3 regions of the Litorilituus sediminis genome follow, and region 3 is predicted to be linked to each of the others. Evidence: predicted binding sites of a transcription regulator. Region 3 holds the regulator's gene; each other region holds the start of a gene.
What was found. The regulator FliA, encoded in region 3, starts transcription of late flagellar genes. The targets are predictions, from matches to a motif close to CTAAAGNTNNNNNNNNNNNNGCCGATA.

Region 1: a site for FliA is predicted at 1,729-1,755, ahead of EMK97_RS15060 (DUF3530 family protein). Genes of this name have one in related genera too.
Region 2: a site for FliA is predicted at 1,861-1,887, ahead of pomA (flagellar motor protein PomA). Genes of this name have one in related genera too.

The regions. Positions count from the first base shown of each region.
Region 1 is NZ_CP034759.1:3,386,771-3,390,052, reverse strand. It holds gene rapA (RNA polymerase-associated protein RapA) at 1-979, shown strand, start outside; gene EMK97_RS15065 (RluA family pseudouridine synthase) at 1,035-1,667, shown strand; gene EMK97_RS15060 (DUF3530 family protein) at 1,851-2,783, shown strand; gene EMK97_RS15055 (cyclic di-GMP phosphodiesterase) at 2,939-3,282, shown strand, end outside.
Region 2 is NZ_CP034759.1:3,554,582-3,557,863, reverse strand. It holds gene EMK97_RS15780 (flagellar motor protein MotB) at 41-985, opposite strand; gene pomA (flagellar motor protein PomA) at 997-1,761, opposite strand; gene EMK97_RS15770 (exodeoxyribonuclease VII small subunit) at 2,023-2,268, shown strand; gene ispA ((2E,6E)-farnesyl diphosphate synthase) at 2,268-3,158, shown strand; gene dxs (1-deoxy-D-xylulose-5-phosphate synthase) at 3,203-3,282, shown strand, end outside.
Region 3 is NZ_CP034759.1:1,193,111-1,196,392, reverse strand. It holds gene flhF (flagellar biosynthesis GTPase FlhF) at 1-556, shown strand, start outside; gene EMK97_RS05390 (MinD/ParA family protein) at 598-1,440, shown strand; gene EMK97_RS05385 (RNA polymerase sigma factor FliA) at 1,471-2,190, shown strand; gene cheY (chemotaxis response regulator CheY) at 2,240-2,623, shown strand; gene EMK97_RS05375 (protein phosphatase CheZ) at 2,725-3,282, shown strand, end outside.

The DNA of each region.
Region 1 (3,282 bases), 2.1 Mb from region 3:
TGAAGCCTTTGGCAAGCAATTACTCTCATTAGCGTTAAGTGGCGAGCAAAGCTCAGCCAAGGCAGAGCAGCTTATTCAGGATAGTTTTGATAAGCATTTAGCAATCAAAGCAGAGCTTGAATCAGGTCGAGATAAGTTATTAGAGCTTAACTCTTCAGGACAAGGGCGCGCCCATGAATTGGTCGAGCAAATTGCTGATGTTGATAGACAAATTGATTTACCTCAGTTTATGTTTCAAGCGCTAGATGTATTTGGCGTGCAACAAGATGATAAGGCAGATAATGCAATCGCCCTAAACCAAAGCGAGCACATGCTAAATAGCAACTTCCCTTACTTACCTGAAGATGGCACCACAGTTACCTTTGATCGTGACACCGCTTTAGTCAATGAAAACTATCAACTACTAACATGGGATCACCCTATGGTTCGCGGCGTGATGGATTTAGTACTCAGTGATGACATAGGTAACGCCAGCATCGGCTTATTGAAAAATGAAGCCTTACCTGTAGGTACGTTTTTCTTAGAGTGTCTATTCACCGTTGAAGCAACAGCGCCAGAGCACTTACAGTTAGGTCGTTATCTACCAACAACGCCAATTCGTATTTTGGTTGATAAAAATGGTAATAACCTTGCTGATAAGGTCAGCGAAGCTGCTCTTGATAAACAGCTTACGCCAGTTAAAAAGCAGATGGCCTTGCAACTGACCAAAGCATTGAAAGCCCAAATTGGCCCATTAGTGACCAAGGCAGAAGCGCATGGTGAAAAACACATTGCCCAAGTACAAGAAAAAGCCCTAGCGAGCATGCAGGAAAAGTTAACGCAAGAGCACCAAAGGTTAACCGCATTAAAAGCAATTAACCCAAGTGTTCGTCAAGCAGAATTAGACTTTATTTTGCATCAGCAAGAAGAGTTAACTCACTATATTGATAAAGCACAACTAACCTTTGAAGCTATTCGCATGATAGTCGTTACTCACTAGGTTTAATAGGAACTAACCAGTGCCGGCAAACCCTGACTTTATTTATCAACCACCGATGACGCCTTATCTTGATATCATCTATCAGGATGATGATATTGTCGTGATAAATAAAGCCAGTGGCATTTTAACCGTGCCAGGGCGCTTACCTGAGCATAGAGATTGTGTAGAAACACGTGTGCAACGAGTTTTACCTAGCGCGACTATTGTGCACAGATTAGATATGGCCACCTCGGGCATTTTGATCATGGCACTAAATAAAGCTGCTCATGTGCGCATTAGCCAACAATTTGAAAAAAGAAAAACACAAAAGCGTTACATTGCACGGGTGTTTGGCTTGGTACAACAGCAAGCAGGCAGTATTGACCTGCCGCTTATTTGTGACTGGCCAAATAGGCCAAAACAAAAAGTAGACCATGAAAACGGCAAAAAAGCGTTAACTCACTACAAAGTACTGAGCCAAAATAACACTAGCAGCTTAGTTGAGCTTTCCCCTGTGACTGGCCGCTCTCATCAGCTTAGAGTGCACATGCTCTCCCTTGGCCACCCCATTCAAGGGGATAAACTTTATGCCACAGGTGAAGCGCTAAATAGTAGCCCTAGACTACAACTACATGCGCAAGAGCTATCCCTTTATCACCCTGTTAGCAATGCTGCTTTGCACTTTGTCGCTCCCTGCCCGTTTGACTAGATGTATTAAACCTATGCTCAAGTTCTAGCTCAGGTTTATGAAGAAAAGCGTTACCAAGGCATTTAAGTTTGCTGATTTGCTGTCGATAAATTCATTAGTATCTGATAAACCTTGATATATGCTAAGTAAACAGTAAGGTTAATACATCTGAATAAGCTTAGTTCAAAAATTATAGGAATCTGTGTGAGCATTCAAACGGCTGTTATTATTTGTATTATTACCTTGCTAGGTTTTGCTGCCAATACTGTGCATGGCCAACAAAGTGAGCCTGAGAAAACACCCGAGACGACTCCCGCAAGTAATGCAGCCCCTGAGAGCACAAATAAGTCTGAAAATACCGATGGCATTGTTATGCCAATCCCACGCATTAAGCAACAAAAACAGGATATAAATCATTATTTGGCGAAAGAAAAAGTATCACCAATTTTAGCCGGCCCTGATGATTACCTCACCATAGTCAATAGATACACAAGCGCAAACAGTAAAGGCGTTGCCATTTTATTACCTGATTGGCAGCAAGGGGCAACCAACCCTAAAGCCATACACTTTTTACAAGAAAGTTTACCAAGTCACGGCTGGACTACGATTACGGTTCAGCCTGACAATAAACCGGCAAACTTTCCCTCAAGCGCTATTGATTCAAACGAGCAAATTGAAGCAGATAAAGCAACAATTCAAGCCTATAAAACTAAGTTAAGCACTATGTTTAAGGTATTAATGACGAAAGCAAAAGAGCACCCAGGCGTTGTGCTAGTTATTGCTCAAGGAAACCATGCGGCTATGCTAGTGGATTTAATCGACAATGAGCAAAATGAAGCAGCAAATGCCCTTATCATGCTAAGTAGCTTTTTAGATGCTAATCCGAGTCAACAATCTGCTATTAATAACGCCTTTGCCCAGCAAGTGGCTCAAAGTGAATACCCTATTTTTGATGTCTTATTAAACTATGATCACCCTTTAGCGATAACAGGTGCAAAAGAGCGATTGATGTATGCTAAGCAGGAAATGAAAGTCTATTACCGACAAAGGCAACTCAATAATAGCAACACAGGTTATTACCCTGAAAAAGAGTTAATCAGACAAATAAATAGCTGGCTGCGCGCTATTGGTTGGTAGTTAACACAACAAACATAAACACTTATCGCAAGTTAAGCTATGCTTAGTAAATGATAATATCAATTGAATTAACTAGTTAATCATGCCAAGGGAATTACTTTACTTGATATTACTCAAGGGATTTGATTTTTTAACTTTCCAAATGAGTATTCCGTATGACAGCTAATGCCGATTCCACCATAAAAAAAATCCCATTAAGCCAACTAAAACCTGGCATGTATGTGTTATCTGTGATCAGTAAAGACAAAACAGTCACAGTTAAAACTGAAGGCTATATACGCTCAAAAGAGAATATAAATAAACTCAAAAAAGCCGGAATAACCCACCTAACAGTCGACCCTAGCAAGGAAAAGCAAGCAGAAAAAATAGATAAAATACTACCTGATATTAATACCTCGCTAAAAGACAAAGCTAAAAACAACAAAGCCAAGGGGGTATCACTAGATCAAGAAATGAAAAAGGCCAACAAGCTTTATGATGATGCCAAAAGCCTACAGCA
Region 2 (3,282 bases), 1.9 Mb from region 3:
TAACTGAGTCATGAGGCACTTAATAATAATTAATTTACGATTAGTTAATCACTTCAATCGGCTCAGTTTCTTTTGCTTTACCTTGATTAATTGATATTTCAACACGACGATTACGACGTCTATTTAACGCATTAGTATTCGGCACTAATGGTCTTGTATCAGCGTGTCCAGCAACAATTAAACGTCTAGGATCAAATCCAGGTACTTTAATTAGCTCATGGGCAATGGCGACAGCACGTTTACTAGAGAGCTCCCAATTTGAACTAAATAACTCAGAATCAACACCGCGATTATCGGTATTACCCGACACCATAATTTCACCTGGAATGGTATTGAGTAACTCTCCAATTTCACGCATTATTGGCTTAAACTTAGGCTGTAAAAATGCAGATCCTGATGGGAAAGAACCATTCTCTCGTATACGAATAATAATTTGTTGTCCCAAAGACTCCAACTCAATGGCACCATCTTGAATTTGCTGCTCCATTTGTTCAGCAATCTTCTTCACCAGCTCGTTAACCTGCTCTTGCGCCGCATTCTCCATTTGCTCTTTTGCTTGCTCTAGTGCTTGTGCAGAAAGCGCATCTTCAGTGTTTTGCGATTGACCACCACGCTCGGTACCGCGCTGCTCTTGTCTACCACCAGCCGAGGTTTCATCACCCGCCTGAAATTCTAACATTTGCTGCGTCATTTCCATGGTTTGCTGCTGGATTACTTCTATTGGTGTTGGCTCTGGTTTGCCCGGCCTAAACTCTTGCGCAATAATACTGGTGCCTTTAGGGATATCTTTTACTTCAATTTTATTTTGTACACCAAAAGCAAATTTCATCGAACCGGCAATTTGCTTAAACTTAAGTACATCCATCTCAGAAAAAGATAGTAACAATACGAAGAAGCACATTAACAGTGACATTAAGTCAGCAAAGGTGCCCATCCATGCGGGAAGCCCAGGTGGTGGACACTTACACTTTTGTTGTTCAGCCATAGTTAGCGCTCCTACTCTTCAGTGGTATCGATTTTTCTCTTACCTTCAGCTAAGTAGTTTTTCAACAAGCCTTCAATAACACGCGGGTTTTGACCATCTTGAATACCAAGAACTGCATCAAGTACTAGCTCTTGGTTCATCTTTTCTTCTTCTAAACGCAGCTTTAATTTTGATGCTAAAGGAATGGCAACAACATTCGCTAAAAACGCACCATATAGCGTGGTTAATAAGGCAACCGCCATCGCAGGGCCAATTGATTTTGGATCATCCATATTAGATAACATGGCAACCAGACCAATTAGCGTACCTATCATCCCCATAGCTGGGGCAACATCAGCTAGCGCCATTAACATGCCAGCGCCTTTTTCATGACGCTCTGTGGTTAAGTTGATATCTTTTTGTAAAGTCGCTCGTACTACATCAGCATCATGACCATCCACCAACATATCTACACCTTTTTGCATAAAAGGGTTGGTAATTTCTGCTTCCTCTAAGGCTAAAAAGCCCCCTTTTCTTGCCGCATCAGCCATATCAACCGCTTTTTCAATAAGCTCTTCTGGCTTTTCAAGCTTAAACATAAAGGCTTTAACAATCACTTTACCAATACCGAAAAATTGCCCTAAGGTATAATTTGATAAAACAATGAAAATGGAGCCACAAAATACAATTAACACCGATTGGGTATCGGCAAACATCATAATGTCACCCGATAGCACCATTGCCATAATTAATAAACCAATAGCACCGAGAATACCTATAAGGGTTGCTAAATCCACAAAACTCTCCTAAACCACGAAATACTAACAGCCAATAAAAAGCATAGTACAATATGCTAAAACTATTCGCTATTACTTATATTGTCACTCTAAGCATATTATCGTCCATATACTCAATAACTTAACTGAAATCATAAAAAAAGCACTTAGTTAAAACAAGGACAATAAATATAGCACTGGTATTTGACCAATGACCTCAGCTAAGGTAAGTTTGCGCGCAGACATTAAATTCATTGGCAAAGCTAACTAAGCGGCATCAAAATGGCGAAAAAGAAACTCGAAAACCTATCATTTGAAGAGTCATTAACAGAACTTGATCAAATCGTACAAAACTTAGAACAAGGCGAGCTCAGTTTAGAAGAGTCTATGGCGTTATTTGAACGAGGTTTAGGGTTAAGTAAAGTCAGCCAAGAAAAGCTTCAAGCCGCAGAACAAAAAGTTCAAATACTGCTTGATAATAATGGCCAAGCACAATTGTCTACTTTTAAGACAAGTGAGAGTGAGTAATGACCAGGCTGAGCAACCATGCCAACATAGCTGAGCGAATTAATGCTTTTCTGCTAGAGAAATTAAACCAACTTGCCGTGAATGATGAAAAGTTACTTGAGGCAATGCGTTATGGACTACTTATTGGTGGTAAGCGCATGCGTCCCTACTTAGCTTACATCACTGGCGATATGCTAGCGGCAAATAGGCAAGATATTGACGCTGTAGCAGCGGCTTTAGAATGTATACACGCCTACTCATTGCTACATGACGATTTACCCGCAATGGACGATGACGACTTACGTCGAGGTCAACCAACTTGTCATAAAGCCTTTGATGAAGCAACCGCGATATTAGCTGGCGATAGCCTGCAAACCTTGGCCTTTGATATTCTAGCAAATCATGAATTTTCGCCTGAAATAAAGCCTAAGCAAATCAAACTCATTCAACAACTCGTTAATGCCTCTGGTTATCAAGGCATGTGTGGTGGCCAAGCATTAGATTTAGCAGCAACAGATAAGGCCATCAGTGTAACGCAACTACAGCACTTGCACTCTTTAAAAACAGGGGCTCTACTTGAAGCATCTGTGCTAATGGCAGCAGAATGCTCTAGCAAAACAACCGAGTCTGATAAAGCAGCGCTAAGTCAGTACGCACAGCTCGTCGGCTTAGCTTATCAAGTGCAAGACGATATTATTGATATCACTTCAACCGAAGAACAGCTTGGTAAACCGGCTGGCTCTGATCTAGAAGCGAATAAAAGCACTTACCCTGCATTACTTGGTTTACAGGGCGCACAAGAAAAAGCTCAGCAGTTATATCAACAAGCACTTCAAGCTTTAAGCACTTTGCCTTACAATAGTCAGTCTTTAGCTGAATTTGCTACTTTTATAGTCAAGCGTAGCCACTAAGCTAGACTTGAATATTTATTAATAGATAAAAAAACTAAGAAACCATGACAACAAACCTTGCTGATTACCCTTTACTTGCACAAATTAACTCACCAAAAGACTTGCGCAACATACCGCAAGCGCA
Region 3 (3,282 bases):
GGCATTAATTTCTACTGACACTTTCAGAATTGCTGGATTTGAACAGCTTGCTACCTATGGAAAAATTATTGGCTGTCAGGTGAAATTAGCAAAGGACAGTGAAGAGCTTGATGCGTTATTACAACAATTTGCTAAGAAGAAGCTTATTTTAATTGACACCGCAGGTATGGGACAACGTGACATGCGTTTAGCGAAACAACTCACTAACCTTGTTTCTAATGCTCGTGTTCGAATTCGTAATTACTTAGTGTTAGCTGCCAATAGTCAATTGCAGGTAATGCAAGAGAATGTTGATCGCTTTAAGAAAGTTCCGCTAGCAGGTTGTATTTATACTAAACTTGATGAAAGCGTTAGTATTGGCGAAATAATTACAACCTCTATTCAAAATGGTTTGCCAATAGGGTATCTTACTGATGGGCAAAGAGTTCCAGAAGATATTAAAGTTGCAAATGCTGAGAAATTAGTTAATCTTGCAGATAAGATGGCAAGCAAGTCAGCAACTGCTAGTAGTACTTCTGCGCGAACTAAGCCAGTGGCGCCAGCAGCCATGTTTTAAAATCAATTCTCAGCTAAGCTAAAATAAGAAGTAGTAAGTTAATGATAGATCAAGCGAGCGGCTTAAGAAAAATGCAAGATTCACAAAAAGTTAAAGTTATAGCTGTTTCTGGAGGTAAAGGTGGTGTTGGTAAAACTAATATCTCATTGAACACCGCCATTGCATTGGGACAACTAGGTAAACGCGTGCTTATATTAGATGCTGATTTAGGTCTAGCAAACGTTGATGTTATGTTAGGTTTGCGAGTAAAGCGTAATCTTTCCCATGTCTTGTCTGGTGAATGTGAACTAGACGATATTATTATTGATGGCCCAGCAGGCATAAAAATTATTCCGGCTACCTCAGGCTCTCAATCTATGGTTGATTTAACACCATCAGAGCATGCAGGCTTAATCAGAGCATTCAGTGAAATGCAAACCCAGTTTGATGTTTTGATTGTTGATACTGCCGCCGGTATTTCTGATATGGTATTGAGTTTTACTCGAGCCGCACAAGATGTCATGTTAGTGGTATGTGATGAGCCAACATCGATCACTGACTGTTATGCACTGATGAAATTATTGAGCCGAGATCACGGCGTTTTTAAGTTTAAAGTAGTCGCCAATATGGTACGAACTGCGAATGAAGGCCAGCAGCTTTTTGCCAAACTCACTAAAGTAACCGATAGATTTTTAGATGTTGCCTTAGAGTTAGTTGCTGTGGTGCCATTTGATGAAAATATCAGAAAGGCGGTGAGGAAGCAGCAAGCTATAGTTGAAGCCTTTCCGCAATCACCAGCTTCACAAGCCTTTAAGAGTTTAGCAAGTAAAGTAGAATCTTGGCCTATTCCTAAACAAGCATCAGGCCACCTAGAGTTTTTTATTGAGCAGTTAATTGCTCACTAACTTCCATTGTTATAGTGAGAATTGAATCACGTGGTAAAAGCTATTACCTATAATAATCAAGTCGATAAAAGTCAGTTGCTTGAACAGCATACGGTTTTGGTAAAACGCATAGCCTATCACTTACTTGCCAGATTACCTGCCAGTGTACTAGTTGATGATCTTATTCAATCTGGAATGATAGGGCTTTTTGAAGCGGCGAATAATTTTGATAATAGTAAAGGGGCAAGCTTTGAAACCTTTGCTGGTATAAGAATACGCGGCGCTATGCTTGATGAGATTCGCCGTGGTGATTGGACACCACGGTCTGTTCATAAAAATAGTCGAATGATAAGTGATGCAATCAAAGAATTAGAAGCGAAATTAGGTCGTGATGTTTCTGATTTAGAAGTTGCTGAAAAACTTGATATTTCATTAAATGACTACCATCATATATTAAGTGAAGTCAGTACAGGAAAAATTCTAGGTATAGATGATCTTGGTATCAGTGAAGATGCAATAAATTATGCAGATGGCAGCCAAGCAGATGATCCATATCAAAATATAGAGCAAACAGCCTTTAAAAAGGGTTTAACAGAGTGCATTAGTTCTTTACCCGAGCGAGAAGCTTTAGTACTGTCACTGTATTATGATGAAGAATTAAATTTACGTGAAATTGGCCAAGTACTCGATGTCAGTGAGTCTCGAGTTAGTCAAATTCATAGTCAAGCAATGCATAGGTTAAAAGCTCGTATGCAATCTTGGCAAAGTTAAGTAGAATAATAGTTAGAATTATAAATTGATTGTTTCGCCGGAGGGTGCCTTGGATAAAAATATGAAAGTACTTGTTGTTGATGATTTCTCAACAATGAGACGTATAGTGAAAAATTTGTTACGTGATTTAGGTTTTACCAATATTCAAGAAGCAGATGATGGCAGTACCGCGTTGCCGATGCTACAAGGTGGAGATTTTGACTTTGTGGTAACCGATTGGAATATGCCGGGCATGCAAGGTATTGATCTATTAAAAGCGATTCGTGCCGATGCAAGTTTGGCTCATATACCTGTATTGCTTATTACAGCTGAAGCTAAAAAAGAGCAGATTGTAATGGCAGCACAAGCGGGTGTTAATGGCTATATTGTTAAACCTTTTACTGCAGCAACGCTGAAAACTAAGCTAGATAAAATATTTGAGCGCTTAGGCTAGTGTTGATTGAATTTTAGCAAGTCATTAGTAACTGAGCCTTGGTTGTAAAGTTACTAATGTACTAGCTAAATTGAGTTTTGCATGAGTATTAAGGACTTTGCATGAGTATAGCTATGATGGGGCGGATCTCTTTAGAGCAAGCAAAATCATTGGTTGAGTATTTGGAAACTGATCAGCAAGATAAGGCGGATGCGCTAATTGCTGAAATTCAAAACCCAATCAACTCAGAGTTGTTTGCAGAAATAGGTAAATTAACCCGCCAACTTCACGATTCTTTAACAAACTTTCAGATTGATTCTCGATTGAATGATCTCGCGACGGCAGATATTCCTGATGCGAAAGAGCGCTTGAATTTCGTTATTGATAGAACAGAAGAAGCCGCTAACAAAACAATGGATGCGGTGGAATCAATATTTCCAGTTGTAGACACAATTTCTCATCAAGTTAAAAAAGTTGATCCTGCTTGGACACGATTAATGAATAATCAACTTGATTTAAAAGAATTTAAAGCCTTGTGTTTAGATATAGATAACTTACTTAAAACGACTCGCAAAGAAACTGATCATATTCATACCTTAATGACAGATGTTTTAATGGCTCAGGATTTCCAAGATTTAACTGGTCAGGTAATTCGTAAGGTTATTGATTTAGTAAGAGAA